DNA from 2 places in the Janthinobacterium sp. GW821-FHT03C10 genome. Region 1 is predicted to be linked to the other one. Evidence: predicted binding sites of a transcription regulator. Region 1 holds the regulator's gene; the other holds the start of a gene.

Region 1 (7,489 bases):
TGACCCCAGCCCTTGCTCTTGGTCAAATAAACATCAATTTCCTCCCGGCAAACTGAATAACGGGTACTTTCCCGTCCTGTTCCTTCGATCATTTCCTCCAAGCATCGCTAATAATGGAAACTGTCCGGGTGATCTGTGTCCATGTGGAAGACAGCACTCAAGCAACAGGAGTCGATGATGGTCACACAGTTCAGCCCATATTGCGCCACCCCCGCCCTGGGAGGCCGGTCATGAATGTGAAGAAATTTACGGGCGCCTCGTCGCGCGATGCGCTGCGCAAGGTGCGCGAAGCATTGGGCCCCGACGCCGTGATCCTGTCGAACCGCCAGGCCGATGGCGTGGTGGAAATCCTCGCGCTGGCCAACGACGATGCCGCTTCGCTGGCCTCGCCGCCGGCCGCGTCCGAAATGGCCCAGCCCCGTCCCCAGTTGCAGACCCAGTTCGCCACGCCGCAGCGTCCTGCCGCCCCGGCCCAGCGCCCGGCCGCGCCGCGTCCTGCCGCACCGCGCCAGGCAGCCGGCGAGCCAGTGGACATGGCCCGCATGCAGCAGATGATGGCCAGCGCGCTGGCGCACGTCAAGGAAAACGCCGCCGCCGAGATGAGCGGCATGATGAATGAAATCCGCGCCATGCGCGGCATGATGGAAACCCAGTTGGCGGAAATCTCGTGGGGTTCGACCCAGCAGCGCGAGCCGCAAAAAGCCGTCGTGCTGCGCGAGATGCTGGCCGCCGGTTTCTCGGCCAGCTTGGCGCGCTACCTGATCGACAAGCTGCCCGCCGGTCTCGACGGCGCGCAAAGCATGCGCTGGATCAAGACGGTTTTGAGCCGCAACCTGAACACGGTCGCCAACGAAGACGCGATGCTGGAGCAGGGCGGCGTATTCGCGCTGGTCGGTCCGACCGGCGTCGGCAAGACCACCAGCACGGCCAAACTGGCGGCCCGCTGCGTGATGCGCCACGGTCCGGAAAAACTGGCCCTGATCACCACGGACGCCTACCGTATCGGCGCGCACGAACAGCTGCGCATCTACGGCAAGATCCTCGGCGTGATGGTGCATTCGGTGAAGGATGAGGCGGACTTGCGCATCGCCCTGAAGGAACTCAAGAACAAGCACACGGTGCTGATCGATACGGTGGGCGTGAGCCAGCGCGACCAGATGGTGACGGAGCAGGTGGCCATGCTGTCGGGCGCCGGCGCCGACGTCAAGCGTTTGCTGTGCCTGAACTCCACGGCGACGCAGGAAACGCTGAACGAAGTGGTGCGCGCCTACCAGGGCAGCGGCCTGGCCGGCTGCATCATGACCAAGCTCGATGAAGCGGCCTCGATCGGCAATGTGCTCGACGTGGTGATCCGCCAGAAGCTGAACCTGTTTTATGTGTCGAACGGCCAGCGCGTGCCGGAAGACCTGTACCTGGCCGACCGCGGCTACCTGATCGACCGCGCCTTCAAGCTCAAGCGCGATGCGGCGGCGACGCAGTTTTCCGATGCCGAACTGCCGCTGCTGATGGCGCAGGCGGCCGCCCGCAACCACGAAGCGCGCGGGGTGCACCTTGGCTAATTTCGATTTCGACCAGGCCGAGGGCTTGCGCCGCATGCTGGCCGGCCCGCAGCCGCGCGTCATGACGTTCCTCTCGGCCACGCCGCAGGACGACAAGGGCGCCATGCTGGTCAACCTGGGCGCTTCGCTCGTCTACGGCGGCAATGACGTGCTGCTGCTCGACGCCAGCGGCGGCGATGGCGTCGCTGCGCGTCTGGGATTGGCCCACGGCGCCAGCCTGCGCGACGTGGCGCGCCAGCAGTGCGGCTTGAACCAGGTCATCCACCAGGTGCCGCAAGGCTTCGGCGTGGCCAGCCTGGGCGCGCGCAACCACCTGATGGACAGCATGGACTATGCGGGCGAGGACGAACTGCGCCGGCTGGGCAAGACCTTCGAGGTGCTGGCGCGCCAGAGCGGCATCGTGCTGGTCGACGGCGTCGTGGCAGACGAGGGCGATTGCTTCCCCGTGCCCTTGATGGCTTCGTCGGATATCGTGGTGCAAGTGTCGACCAGCGCCACCTCGATCAAGGCCGCGTACTGCCTGATCAAGCGCCTGAGCCAGGAACTGGGACGCCGGCCGTTCGGCATTCTCGTCACCGGCGCTTCCGAATCCGAGGCAAAAGTGGTATACGATAATATGGCGCAGGCGGCGAGCCGCTACCTGGCCGTGAAGCTGACCTCGATGGGTTCGGTGCCTGCCGATGAATATCTGCACCGCGCGGCGCGCCTGGGCCGCAGCGTGGTCGATGCGTTTCCGCTGGCGGGCGCCTCGGTGGCGTTTCGCGGACTGGCCGAGCGGCTGGCCCGTTCGGCGGCGCCGGTGCTTGGCGGCACCTTGTACCAGACGGGGAGCCCGCACCAGTTCAGCGCCTGACACCAACCGTAGCACCAGATAAGACGAGAAAACAATAAGCAGCCTATGTACACGGTCAAAGGGAAATCGAACAAGGACTATTTGCTGACGGAGCACATTCCGCTGGTGAAGCGTCTGGCGCACCATATGAAGGCGAAATTGCCGCCTTCGGTCGAGGTCGATGACCTGATCCAGGCCGGCATGATCGGCCTGCTCGATGCCATTAGCCGCTATGAAGAGACGCATGGCGCGCAGTTCGAGACGTATGCCGTGCTGCGCATCCGCGGCGCCATGCTCGACGAATTGCGCACCAGCGACTGGCTGCCGCGCAGCATGCGCCAGAACATGCGCAAGATCGAAGAGGCGATGAGCACCTTGCAGCAGCGCCTCGGCCATCCGCCGACCGAGTCGGAAGTGGCCAAGCTGCTGAAAATGTCGCTGGCCGACTACCAGGAAATGCTGGGCGACGGCGGCGGCCACCAGTTGGTGTACTACGAAGACTTTCATGACCCGGACGGCAATGACAGCTTCCTCGACCGCCACTGCGTGGACGAGGACAGCGACCCCTTGCGTTCCCTGCTCGATACCGATTTCCGGCAATCCGTGATCGATGCCATCGACGCGCTGCCGCCACGCGAGAAAATACTCATGGGCCTGTATTACGAAGAAGAGCTGAACCTGAAGGAGATCGGCGCGGTGATGGGCGTGTCCGAATCACGCGTCTCGCAGCTGCATACCCAGGCCGTCGCGCGCCTGCGCGCAACCTTGAGGGAGCAGGCGTGGACTGGTCCAGCGTAATCGGGCTGGCGCTGGCGCTGGCGGGCCTCTTGGTCGGCCAGGCACTGGAAGGCGGCAAGATGGCCTCCCTGCTGCAGCCGGCTGCCTTCGCCATCGTCATCATCGGCACCTTCGGCGCCGTGCTGCTGCAGACGCGGCTGCGCACTTTTGTCCGCGGGCTGGAAATGCTGCGCTGGGTCTTCCTGCCGCCGGCCGACACGCGCGCCGCGCTGGCGCGCGACATCGGGCAATGGAGCCTGACGGCGCGCCGCGACGGCCCGCTGGCGCTCGAGCGCCTGATGGAAAACACGGCCGACCGCTTCAACGCCAAGGGCTTGCGCATGATCGTCGACGGCATCGCGCCCGACAAGCTGCGCCAGCTGCTCGACGTGGAAATCTCCGCCTACGAACTGGCCGAGCGCCAGGCCGTCAAGGTGTGGGAATCGGCGGCCGGCTATTCGCCCACCATCGGCATCCTGGGCGCCGTGCTGGGCTTGATCCACGTGATGGAAAACCTTACCGACCCGAGCAAACTGGGCAGCGGCATCGCCGTCGCGTTTGTCTCGACGATTTATGGCGTCGGCCTGGCCAATCTGCTGTTCCTGCCGGTGGCCAATAAACTCAAGGCCATCGTCTCGCGCCGCGTGGTGCAGTATGAAATCACGGCCGCCGTGCTGTACGACATCGCCACGGGCGACCATACGCGCATCATCGAAGAGCGCGTCTCCAGCCTGCTTCACGAGCACTGAGCGAGCACTGAGCATGATGCGGCGCGCGCGCAGGAAGTATGACGAGGAACCGGACAACCAGGACCGCTGGCTGATCTCGTATGCCGACTTCATCACTTTGCTGTTCGCGTTTTTCGTCGTCATGTATGCGATCTCGCAAGTCAATGAAGGCAAATACCGCGTCTTCCAGAACGCCATCGGCCAGGCCTTCAGCCTGGAAAAGGGCGCGCCGCCCATCATCATGGAAGCGCCGCAGGCGATCCCGCTGCCGAACCCCGCCCTGAAGCGCCGCACGGAAGCCATCCGCCGCGAGCGCGAACACATGACGCGCCTGGCGCAGGACCTCACATCCACCCTGGCGCCGCTGGTGAAGGAAGGCAAGGTCCGCGTGACGCAGACGAGCCGCGGCGTCAGCGTGGAAATCAATGCCAGCGTGCTGTTCGACCCGGGCGCGGCGCGCCTGACGGCGGAATCGGACCAGGCCCTGCGCGCCGTCGCCGTGCTGCTCAAGGACGACACGCACGATGTGCAGGTGGAAGGGCATACGGACGTCCAGCCGATCAGCAATTCGACCTTTGCCTCGAACTGGGAATTGTCGGCCGCCCGCGCCAGCGCCGTGGTGCGCCTGTTCATCGCCAGCGGCGTGCAGGCTTCGCGCCTGACGGCCGTGGGCCACGCCGACAACATCCCCGTGGCGCCGAACGCCACGCCGGAAGGACGGGCGCGCAACCGCCGCGTGGCCGTGACGATCTTGTCCGGCATCCCCGAGACGGTGACGGAAGTGCCGACGCCGCCGCCGGCCAACTAGGACGGGTTTTTCGGGCCGGCAGGGCGTGGGGCATGTCATTTGCTGGTCATACTGGAATGCTAGGCTGACGCCCTTCTTTTCAGCTTCCAGGTCCATCCCATGTCTTACTCCAGAACATTGCTTGCTTCGGCCATCGTCATCGTGTTGAGTGTTGCTGCCTGCGGCGGCGACAGCAACCCGGCCGGCAGCGTGCCGCCGCTCCCCGCCGGCCGCTGGATCGCCGGCGACCTGCACACCCACACGACCCAATCGGCCGACGCCGATGTCAGCCAGACCTTGGACAAGGTGCTGGCCAAGGCCTTTGCCACGTATGGACTCGACTGGATGGCGCTGTCAAACCATTTGCGCGTCTCCACGCGCGACGCGCTGGGCGCGCCGCTGGCGGCGCCGATTCCCATGTCCATCGGCGCCGGGCGCTATGAAATCCCGCGCGTGCAGGCTTTGCAGGCGGGCGGCAGCTACGCCGACAAGCTGATCTTCTCGGGCTTCGAGTGGGACATGCCGACCCACGACCACGTCGGCATCGGCCTGTTCGAAGGGGCGGACAAACTGACCGCCAGCACGCGGGGCATGAAGGAGTTCGAATACCTGTTTACCACGCGCGACGCGGCCATGTTCGACGCCGCCGACGTCGCGGCATGGAAAGCGAAATACGGCGACACCCGCTACAACAAGACGGCTGCCGATGCGCTGCAAGCGATCAACTGGCTGAAACAGAATTACCCGGAAACCAGCTACGCCGTCATCAACCATCCGTCGCGCAACAAGGGCAGCTACAGCATCGCCGACTTGCGCGCCTTCAACGATGCCGCGCCGAACATCATGTTCGCCATCGAGGGCATGGTCGGCAACCAGATGGAACCGGACCGGGGCGGCTACACGGCCGCCTACACGGACGAGAATGCGCCGCTGCGCGTGTATGGCGGCGTCGACTACGTGGTGGCCAAGCTGGGCGGGCCATGGGATGCGCTGCTGGGCGAGGGGCGCCGCATCTGGAACCTGACCGATTCGGATACGCACTTCAAGATTGTCGGCGGCAACAGCAGCGGTTATTTCCCCGGCGAGTATGCGAAGAACTACGTGTTCAACAGCGCGCAGGGCGCGCCGCTGGCGAAGGACTTGCTGGCCGGCTTGCGTTCGGGCAAGATGTTCTCCACTTATGGCGACCTGATCAATGCGCTTGATTTCAACCTGGCCAGCAAGGACGACCGCAAGGAGATGGGCGGCGAGCTGAAGGTCGCCAGCGGCGAGAAAGTCACGATCACCATCCGCTTCAAGAGCCCGGCCAAAAACAACTACGAAAAGCCCGTCGACAGCGGCGTGGCCGCCAACGTCAAGCCCGTGGTCGACCATGTCGACCTGATCGTCGGCGATGTGGGCGCGAAGGCGGTGGCGGGCACGCCGGCCTACAATGTTGCCGGCAATGCCAGCACGCGCGTGCTCAAGCGCTTCACCAGCGCGGACTGGAAAATCGGGGCCGACGGCTACGCCAGCGTGAGCTACGAAACGACGGCGGCGAAGAACCAGTATTTCCGCCTGCGCGGCACCAATCTGGGCACCGATGTCGCCGGCCTGACGCAGGGCGGCGAGCCGCTGGCCGACCAGCGCACGGGCACGACGGACAGCACCCAGCGTTTTAACGACATCAACGACCGCAATTACCGCAGCCTGTGGTTCTATTCGAATCCCGTGTTCGTGACCTTGCGTTAGACGTCAGCCGGCGCGCCACCGGGCGGGGCGGGAGCGGGCTTGATCCTGCACTCGCCCTCCCTGCGCTTGGTACAATCGCGCCTTCTTCCTTTTTATCACCTCATTATGAAAAGCAGTTCCCAGGGCGGTCTCGTCTACTCTACCGAAACGGGCCGCATGTGTCCCGCCTGCCGCCTGCCGCTGGCGCAATGCGCATGCAAGGCGCAATCGAAGGCGGTGCCGGCGGGCGACGGCGTGGTGCGCGTGTCGCGCCAGACCAAGGGGCGCGGCGGCAAGAGCGTCACCGTGGTCAAGGGCTTGCCGCTGGACGCCATCGCCCTGGCCCTGCTGGGCAAGCAGTTGCGCACGCAGTGCGGCTCGGGCGGCACGGTCAAGGATGGCGTGGTCGAAGTGCAGGGTGACCATGTGGACGCCATCCTGGCCGCGCTGGTGAAGCTGGGCCACCAGCCGAAAAAGGCCGGCGGCTAGCCGGGGCGCGTGCGTGCGGCACTGTGCCGCGCGCCTGTGGTAACGTGCGTTTCCTTTTATGTGCCACCTCCTATGAACAGCAAACTGACCGGCATCGCCATCGCCGCTGCCATCGTGGCAGTGCTGGCGCTCGTGTACTGGCCCGCGCCCGACGGCGGCACGCCGGACGCTGCTGCCACCGCTGCCGCCGGCGCGCCGCCGGGACGCAGCCTGGCATCGTATCTGAATATCGATGCCGCCCCGGCCGCCGGTGCCGCGCCCGTTCCCGTGACGCTCGCGCAGCAGCTTGCGCGCCTGGGCGCCAGCGGCAAGCCGGAAGACGCGTATGCGGCCTACAATCTGCTCGATGACTGTATTTCTTTTGAGAAAGATGGCCGGTTGCCGGGGCTGGAATTCGAGCTGGGACGCGAGATGACGGCGGAAGAAAAAGCCGGCCAGCGGCAGCTGTGCGCGGGCCTGACGCAGCGCCAGCGCGAGGACCGCTTGGGCTATCTGGCCACGGCCGCGAAGGCGGGCGTGCCGGGCGCGGCCACCCTGTTCCTGTCGGAAGGCCCGTTTGGCGACCGCAGCGCGCTGCGCAACCGTCCAGACGACCCGCTGGTGCAGG
Region 2 (7,489 bases), on a different contig from region 1:
CGCTACGGCGCCGACGCCGTCACCGTGAACCCCTACATGGGCGAGGATTCGCTCGATCCCTACCTGGCGTGGAAAGACCGCGGCGTGATCATCCTGTGCCGCACCTCGAACCCGGGCGGCTCGGACCTGCAATTCCTCGACACGGACGGCGAACCGCTGTACCAGCGCGTGGCGCGTCTGGTGGCCGAGAAATGGAACAAGAATGGCCAGTGCGCGCTCGTCGTCGGCGCCACCTTCCCTGAAGAACTGGCGCAAGTGCGCGCCATCGTGGGCGACATGCCGCTGCTGGTGCCCGGCATCGGCGCCCAGGGCGGAGATATTGCCGCCACCGTCGGCGCGGGCCAGACGGCGAACGGCATGGGCATGATGATCAGCTCCTCGCGCGCCATCATCTACGCCACGCCGCAAGCGGGCGAAGACTTCGCCGACGCGGCGCGCCGCGTGGCGATCGAGACGCGCGATGCGATCAATCAACACCGTGCAGCATAGGTCGGATTAGCGGCGACGCCGCGTAATCCGACAACACCAGTAACGTCAACAATGTTGTCGGATTACGCGGGGCCTTGCCCCGCTAATCCGACCTACCCAGCCTGGTCCTTCAGTCGCGCATGGGCGCCACCATCTCCGCATAATCGTAGAGTTCGCCAAGAATCTCTTCCCCACGCTCATCGACCGATTCCGACAGCACGTCGATTTCCGTAAACAGCATTTCGATGGTGCGGGCGCCGCCGTCGCCGTCGAACAATCGGGCGGCGCGGTGCTGTTCCCAGCGCAGGCTTTCCGCTTCGCTCAAGGTTTGCGGGAAATTGCGGGCGCGGTAGCGGAACAGCAATTCCTGCAGGCGTTCGTCGGCAAACGAGGGGCGGGCCGTGGCCAGTTTGGCCGGCGTGTCGCGGCGCAAGGATTCGAGCAGGCGGCGGTCGTCGTTGCTGACGAAACCGTTGTACAAATCCTCATCCACGTCCAGCGCGGTGTTCGCGCCCGGACGCTGGAACACTTCGGCCCAGATGGCATCCATGTTCGGCGCCGTGGCGGCCAGCTGGGCGTTGACCTTCGCCGCATCCACGTCGATGCCCCATTGCGCGGCCATGGCCGGCGACAGGGTCTTCAGGTTGCCCACCAGCATGGGCGACTTGTTCAAATGAACGCTTTTCACGGGCAGGCGCGTCATGCCTTCCGGCATGGATTCCTTGCGCGTGAATAAACGCGTGCGGATGGTGTCGGCGTCCAGTTCGAACAGTTCGCGCGGGTCGTAGGCGCAATCCCAGACGAGGATTTCATTTTTATTGCTCGGGTGCGTGGCCAGCGGCCAGACGACGCCCAGGCAACCGCGTTCGGCCGGGAACATGCCGGACACGTGCAGGAAGGGCTGGCGCTCGCCAGCGGCCAGGTGCATGCCCATTTCGCTGGCGACCCTGTCCTTCTTGTGCAGGGCCAGGCAGAATTCGAACAGTTTCGGCTGCTTTTCGCGGATCAATCGCGCCAGGGCGATCGTGGCGCGCACGTCGGACAGCGCATCATGCGCCGCTTCGTGCACGAGGCCATTGGCCTTGCTCAAGTGTTCCAGTCTAAAGCTGGTCTGGCCATCGTCGCGCTTCGGCCATTGAATGCCTTCCGGGCGCAGCGCGTGCGTCATGCGCACCACGTCGAGGATATCCCAGCGGCCGCAATGGTTCTTCCATTCGCGCGCATACGGGTCGATCAGGTTGCGCCAGAACAGGAAACGCGTGACTTCATCGTCGAAACGGATGGTGTTGTAGCCCACGCCGATGGTGCCCGGTTCCGAAAAGGCCGCTTCGACGGTAGCGGCGAACTGGTGTTCGGGCACGCCCAGCTGCAGACATTGCTGCGGCGTGATGCCCGTGATCAGGCACGATTGCGGGTCGGGCAGGAAATCATTGGCCGGCTGGCAATACAGCATGATCGGTTCGCCGATCTCGTTGAGGTCCGCATCCGTGCGGATGGCGGCGAACTGGGCCGGGCGGTCGCGGCGCGGCTGGGCGCCAAAGGTTTCGTAGTCGTGCCAAAGAAAGGTCTGGGTAGTCATTGATGGTCGTTGCTTGCTTAATTGTTATCTTAATTGTCCGGGCCGCTTCAGTTTTCTGAAAACCTGCCGATACTACACGAGAGGATGGTCATCATCGCGTTTCCCGCATGGTGGCATACATTGTCCGTTCAAGGAGGTCTATCGTGTCAATTCCCATCGCCGCAAGCGGCAATTCCACTGCTTCCGTGACTTCCGTCAGTACGGGTGTTGCCGGCAAGGACGATAAAGTCCAGCACGGCGTCAACGCTGAAATGAGCGTGAACGACCGCAGCAAGCTGCAATTGAACGCCTCCATCATGCAGGCGTCGCTGAACGTCTCCATCGGTTCCGAGAACGAACCGCTGGCGCTGCTGTACAAGACGGCCATCACGAATATCAATGAAGCGCTGAAGGGCCAGTACGGCGAAGACGCGATCCAGAACGCCGCGTCGCAGGACAACAGCGCCGAAGCGACGGCGAGCCGCATCGTCTCGCTGTCGACGGGTTTTTTTGAGGCGTTCAAGAAGCAGAACCCCGGCCTGGACGACGATACGGCCCTGACCAAGTTCATGGACACCATCAGCGGGGGCATGGAAAAAGGTTTCAAGGAAGCGCGCGACATCCTGGGCGGCTTGAAAGTGCTGAACGGCGATATCGCCGGCAATATCGACAAGACGTATGAACTGGTGCAGAAGGGCTACGCGGATTTCATCGCCGCGCACAGCAGCAAGAAGGATGATGCCGCCAAGCCGGATGCAAGCAAGCCGGCCGACAGCAAGGCTGCCTGATAATTTATATGAAGCGCCTGAGAATATCAGGTGCTTACGCGGTTGCGGCCCCCGGCTTTGGCCCGGTACAGCGCCGCATCCGCAGTGGCGATCAGCGCTTCGTCGTCCTGTTCCGCCGCCAGGCTGGCCACGCCGAAGGAACCCGTGATGTGCGGCAGCGCGCTGCGCATGTCGGCGAAGATGACGGCTTGCCGCATGCGCTCGCACAGGCGCTCGGCCACCCGCAAGGCCACGTGTTCGCTGGTATCGGGCAAGATCACCATCATTTCCTCGCCACCATAGCGCACGGCAAAATCCGTGGGGCGCAGGGCCGCGCCCAGCACTTGTGCGGCGATGCGCAGCGCCTGGTCGCCCGCCTGGTGGCCGTGGGTGTCGTTGAAGCGCTTGAAATGGTCGAGGTCTATCATCACCAGCGACAGCGGCGAGCCGCTGCCGTGCGCCGTGACGATCATGTTCGGCAATAAATCAGTGAGCCAGGCACGGTTGTACAGGCCCGTCAGGCTGTCGACCATCGACAGCTGGCGGTAGAATTCGCCCAGTTTCTGCCGGCGGCGCAGCAGGGCGTTGGCGGCGCGGATGCGGAAGGACAGCAAGCGCAGCAGGTTGCGTGCCAGGCCGTTCGATTGCTCGATCAATTCCCAGACGACGGCCGCGTCGATCACCAGCAAGTCGGTTTCTTCCAGAGCGGAAATGGCGGCCAGGTTGCTCGCTTCATCGAGCACCGATTGTTCGCCCACGCTTTCGCCGGGCAAGACCTTGCTGACGGTGCCGTCATCCATGCCCGTGTGGGTGTCGGCGGCCACAGCCAGCGAACCGCGCAGGACGATGTACAGGCTGGCGCCCTGTGTGTCGGCAATGGCTTCGCCCGCTTCGAGGCGCATGACGGGGCAGGGTGCCAGCATGGCGGCCGTCTGGCTATCCGCCCCATCGCGAAATAGCTGTAAATCGCCGATGTTGCAGCCTGAAGCGCCAAAGTTGCCGATCTGTTCCACAATCACACTTTCAAAAAGCCGGCGCGCGCGAGCAGAGAGCCGGTAGCTTCATGATAGCGTAAAGCGGCCTAGGCTGTAACGGCAAAGGCTTGCTTGGTGTCACTTACTGTGGGAAATGCGACAATTATTTCATTGCTGTGTTAATAAGCTGAAATGATGGTGGTTTTACTATGCTTGTTGCCGCAGGCGAAAGGCGGGCCCGGATGTGCAAAGGCAGCCTTGAACGGCTGCCTCAGTCTCTGGAAATCCTGCGGGTGGGGGGAATTACTCGGCGGTTTCTTCCGCTTCGGCCGTATCGATCACGGCATTCTTGCCGGTGGCGTGGCGCTTGCTGTCTTGCAGGCGGCCCAGGGCGCTATCGATGGCGCGTTTCAGTTTGTCGGTGGCGCCGGCAACGGATTGGTGCACGGTGGCGTTCTGTTCGGTCACGGCAATCGGTTGATAGCCAGCAACGCGTGCTTCCATGACGCAGCGGATATCGTCGGCGCCGCCTTTCGGGCCATTCGTGTCGCTGATGTGGACTTCGATGCGGGTCAGGTTGTCGCGGAAGCGGCTCAGTGCGCTTTCAAGTACGGATTGCACATGTTCGTTCAGTCCAGCGGTGTTGGCGATGGTGCTGTCGGTATGAATATTGATTTGCATATGCTTACTCCTGTCAATTCAAAAAAAACCCATCTCAGGCGTGCTGCGGCCTGGTTGCTGCCTCATGCACATGACCTCGTGCATGGAACTTATCTTACTCCTCTTTCCAGTATTTCAAGAGGGTGCGCACGATTAAGATGAGCTTAACCCTACACCCAGGTCAAGTTTCCTCGCAGAATCTTTTCAAGCCGGCCTCAGCTTTATCCATTGATCAGGCCGGCGGCGATATTGATCGACAGCCCCAGCACGACCAGATTGAAGAAAAAACTCAGCACGGATTGCCCCAGCACGATCTGCCGCATCGGCCGCGTCTGCACGGAAACGTCCGACGTCTGCACGGCCACGGCGATGGTGAAGGCGAAATACAGGAAATCCCAGTAATCGGGATTCTGCTCGTCGTCGGGAAACTTCAGGGGGCGCAGCGCGGGGGCGGCCTGGTAATACAGGTGGGCGTAATGAAAGCAGAACAGGGTGCCGACGAGGAACCAGGAACCGACCAGGGTGAGGATCGTCAAGCCGTAATGCAGCGCGCGCTCGTCCGGCGCCATGTCTTTCATCGAGGACAGCTGCGAGACGATGGCCACCAGGCTCATCACGGATGCGACGGACAGCGCCGACAGCACCGTGGCCGCCCGCTCATCCTGGCGCGCCGCCATGGCCTTGACCTTGTGATGGTTGGCACGCATCATCATCCAGGCCATCGTCGCCAGGTAGAACCAGACGGCCACGTTCCACGCCGTCAGCAGACGCGTCATCTGTTGCCACGCTGCGGGCAGCAGCAGGCCGGCCGCCACGCCGATGGCCGTGGCCATGCTCAGGTGGGGGCGGCTGCGGATGAAGCTGTGCAAGGGCAGCGTGATTTTCATGGGGCGGCTTAGTCAGTGGCAATAGCGCATCTTAGCCCTTAAGTGCCCGCTCCGGTGACCGTCCTGCGGCCGCTTCCTTTTCGTGGTGGGGGAAGCGGTCCATGCGCGACAGCACGGGGAACAGTACGGCCCACATGCCCGTCACGGCCAGGGTGGCGGCGCCGCCAAACAGCACGGCGCGCACGAGGCCGAACCAGCCGGCCGTCAGGCCCGATTCGAATTCGCCCAGCTCGTTCGAGGCGCCGATGAAGACGGCATTCACGGCGCTGACCCGGCCGCGGATCTCGTCCGGCGTCTCGAACTGCACCAGCAGGTGGCGGATGTAGACGCTGACCATGTCGCCGGCGCCCATCAGGAACAGCGCCGCCAGCGCCAGCGGGAAATAGCTGGTGCTGCCCAGCACCAGGGTGCCCAGGCCGAAGACGGCCACGCCGCCGAACATCCAGGCGCCGACCCGGCGCGTGATGGGAAAGATGGCCAGCGCGATCGAGCACAGGGCCGCGCCGGCGCCCGGGGCCGTGCGCAGCAGGCCCAGGCCGCCGGGGCCGATATGCAGCACGTCATGCGCGAGCGCCGGCAGCAGGGCCGTGGCGCCGCCGAACAGCACGGCGAACAGGTCGAGCGAAATGGCGCCCAGTACGATGGGTTTCGACCAGACGAAGCGCAAGCCTTCGAGCAGGGTGTGCCAGTTGACGGGTTCGCGCTTGACCACTTGCGGCGCCGGCGTGGTGGCGCGCATCAGCAGCACGGACAGCACCAGCAAGGCCGACGAGATCAGATACACCACCTTGGGGCCGAAGTAATACAGCAAGCCGCCCAGGGTCGGGCCCAGGATGATGGCCACGTGCGAGCTTGACGAGCTGAGCGCGACGGCGCGGCTGAAGTGTTGCGTGGGCACCATGTTGACCAGCACGGCTTGCGTGGCCGGCATCATGAAGGCGCGCGCGCTGCCGAACAGCACCAGCACGGTGAACACGGGCCAGACGATGGAAAGATTGCTTAACGTAAACGCCAGCAGGGCCAGCGCGCAAGCGAGCTGCGCCGTCAGGCACCAGGCGATGATGTTGCGGCGGTTGTAGCGGTCGGCCACGTGGCCGGCCGGCAAAATCAATACGAGGAAGGGCGCGAACTGCGCCAGGCCGATCAGGCCCAGGTCGAACAGGCTGCCCGTGATCTGGTACACCTGCCAGCCGATGGCCACGCTTTGCATCTGCACGGCCACCGTGCCCAGCAAGCGGGCGGAAAGATAACAGGCGAAATTGCGGTGACGCAGGATGGAGAGAGACATGAGATTTCCAGGAAACAGCGGGGTGGGGCGGGTGGCGGCAGCGGATGCCGCGCCAGCAGCGCCCCGCTGTCTGGAAGGAGATGCTTACTTGGCCAGGTCGGCTTCGCTGGTGAAGGCGTCCGCGTAGAACTCGTCGGCTGGCAGCTGGCACTGCTGCACGAAATCGCGGTGGGCCGCATCGACCATCACGGGCGCGCCGCAGGCATACACCTGGTAGCCGGACATGTCGGGCAAGTCGGCGATGACGGCCTGGTGCGCGAAGCCCGTGCGGCCGCTCCAGGCGTCTTCCGGCAAGGCGTCCGAGACGACGGGCACATAGGTAAACTGCGGCAAGTCGGCGGCCCACTGGCGGCACAGCGCATCCATGTACAGGTCGTGCGGACGGCGGCCGCCCCAGTACAGGGTGATCGGGCGCGTGGATTGCCCGCTGATCATGTGCTCGACGATGGCTTTCAACGGGGCAAAGCCCGTGCCCGAGGCCAGCAGCACGATGGGCTTGTCGGAATCTTCGCGCAGGAAGAAGGTGCCCATCGGGCCTTCGAAGCGCAGGATGTCGCGCTCTTTCATGCTGCCGAACACCTGGTCGGTGAACAGGCCGCCCGGCAGGTGGCGGATGTGCAGGGTCACGGGGCCGCCGTCGGCAGGCGCGCTGGCCATGCTGTAGCTGCGGCGCTTGTTGTCGCGCAACAGGATTTCGATATACTGTCCGGCGCGGTAGTTGAGGCGCTCGCTGGCCGGCAACTGCAGGGTCAGCACGACGACGTCGGGCGCGACTTTCTCGATGGTGGTCACGCGCGACGGCATTTTCTTGATCGGGTAGTCGCTGCTGCCCGCCACTTCGCGCGCCTCGATGACGAGGTCGGCGTGCGTGGTGGCGCAGCAGAACA

The links. The regulator FliA, encoded in region 1, starts transcription of late flagellar genes. The targets are predictions, from matches to a motif close to CTAAAGTTTNNNNNNNNNNNGCCGNTA.
Region 2: AC07VH_RS15500 (DUF5610 domain-containing protein) is a predicted target of FliA. The motif match lies at 2,093-2,119, and genes of this name have one in related genera.

The regions. Positions count from the first base shown of each region.
Region 1 covers NZ_JBWKUN010000007.1:284,668-292,156, reverse strand. Annotated here, with positions in the region: gene flhF (flagellar biosynthesis GTPase FlhF) at 231-1,559, shown strand; gene AC07VH_RS23345 (MinD/ParA family ATP-binding protein) at 1,552-2,412, shown strand; gene AC07VH_RS23340 (RNA polymerase sigma factor FliA) at 2,458-3,189, shown strand; gene AC07VH_RS23335 (flagellar motor protein) at 3,171-3,917, shown strand; gene motD (flagellar motor protein MotD) at 3,934-4,704, shown strand; gene AC07VH_RS23325 (CehA/McbA family metallohydrolase domain-containing protein) at 4,804-6,414, shown strand; gene AC07VH_RS23320 (translation initiation factor Sui1) at 6,520-6,882, shown strand; gene AC07VH_RS23315 (hypothetical protein) at 6,955-7,489, shown strand, end outside.
Region 2 covers NZ_JBWKUN010000004.1:285,307-292,795, forward strand. Annotated here, with positions in the region: gene pyrF (orotidine-5'-phosphate decarboxylase) at 1-489, shown strand, start outside; gene sbcB (exodeoxyribonuclease I) at 599-2,047, opposite strand; gene AC07VH_RS15500 (DUF5610 domain-containing protein) at 2,191-2,814, shown strand; gene AC07VH_RS15505 (GGDEF domain-containing protein) at 2,841-3,806, opposite strand; gene AC07VH_RS15510 (HPF/RaiA family ribosome-associated protein) at 4,071-4,448, opposite strand; gene AC07VH_RS15515 (DUF1345 domain-containing protein) at 4,649-5,314, opposite strand; gene AC07VH_RS15520 (MFS transporter) at 5,346-6,602, opposite strand; gene AC07VH_RS15525 (CDP-6-deoxy-delta-3,4-glucoseen reductase) at 6,687-7,489, opposite strand, start outside.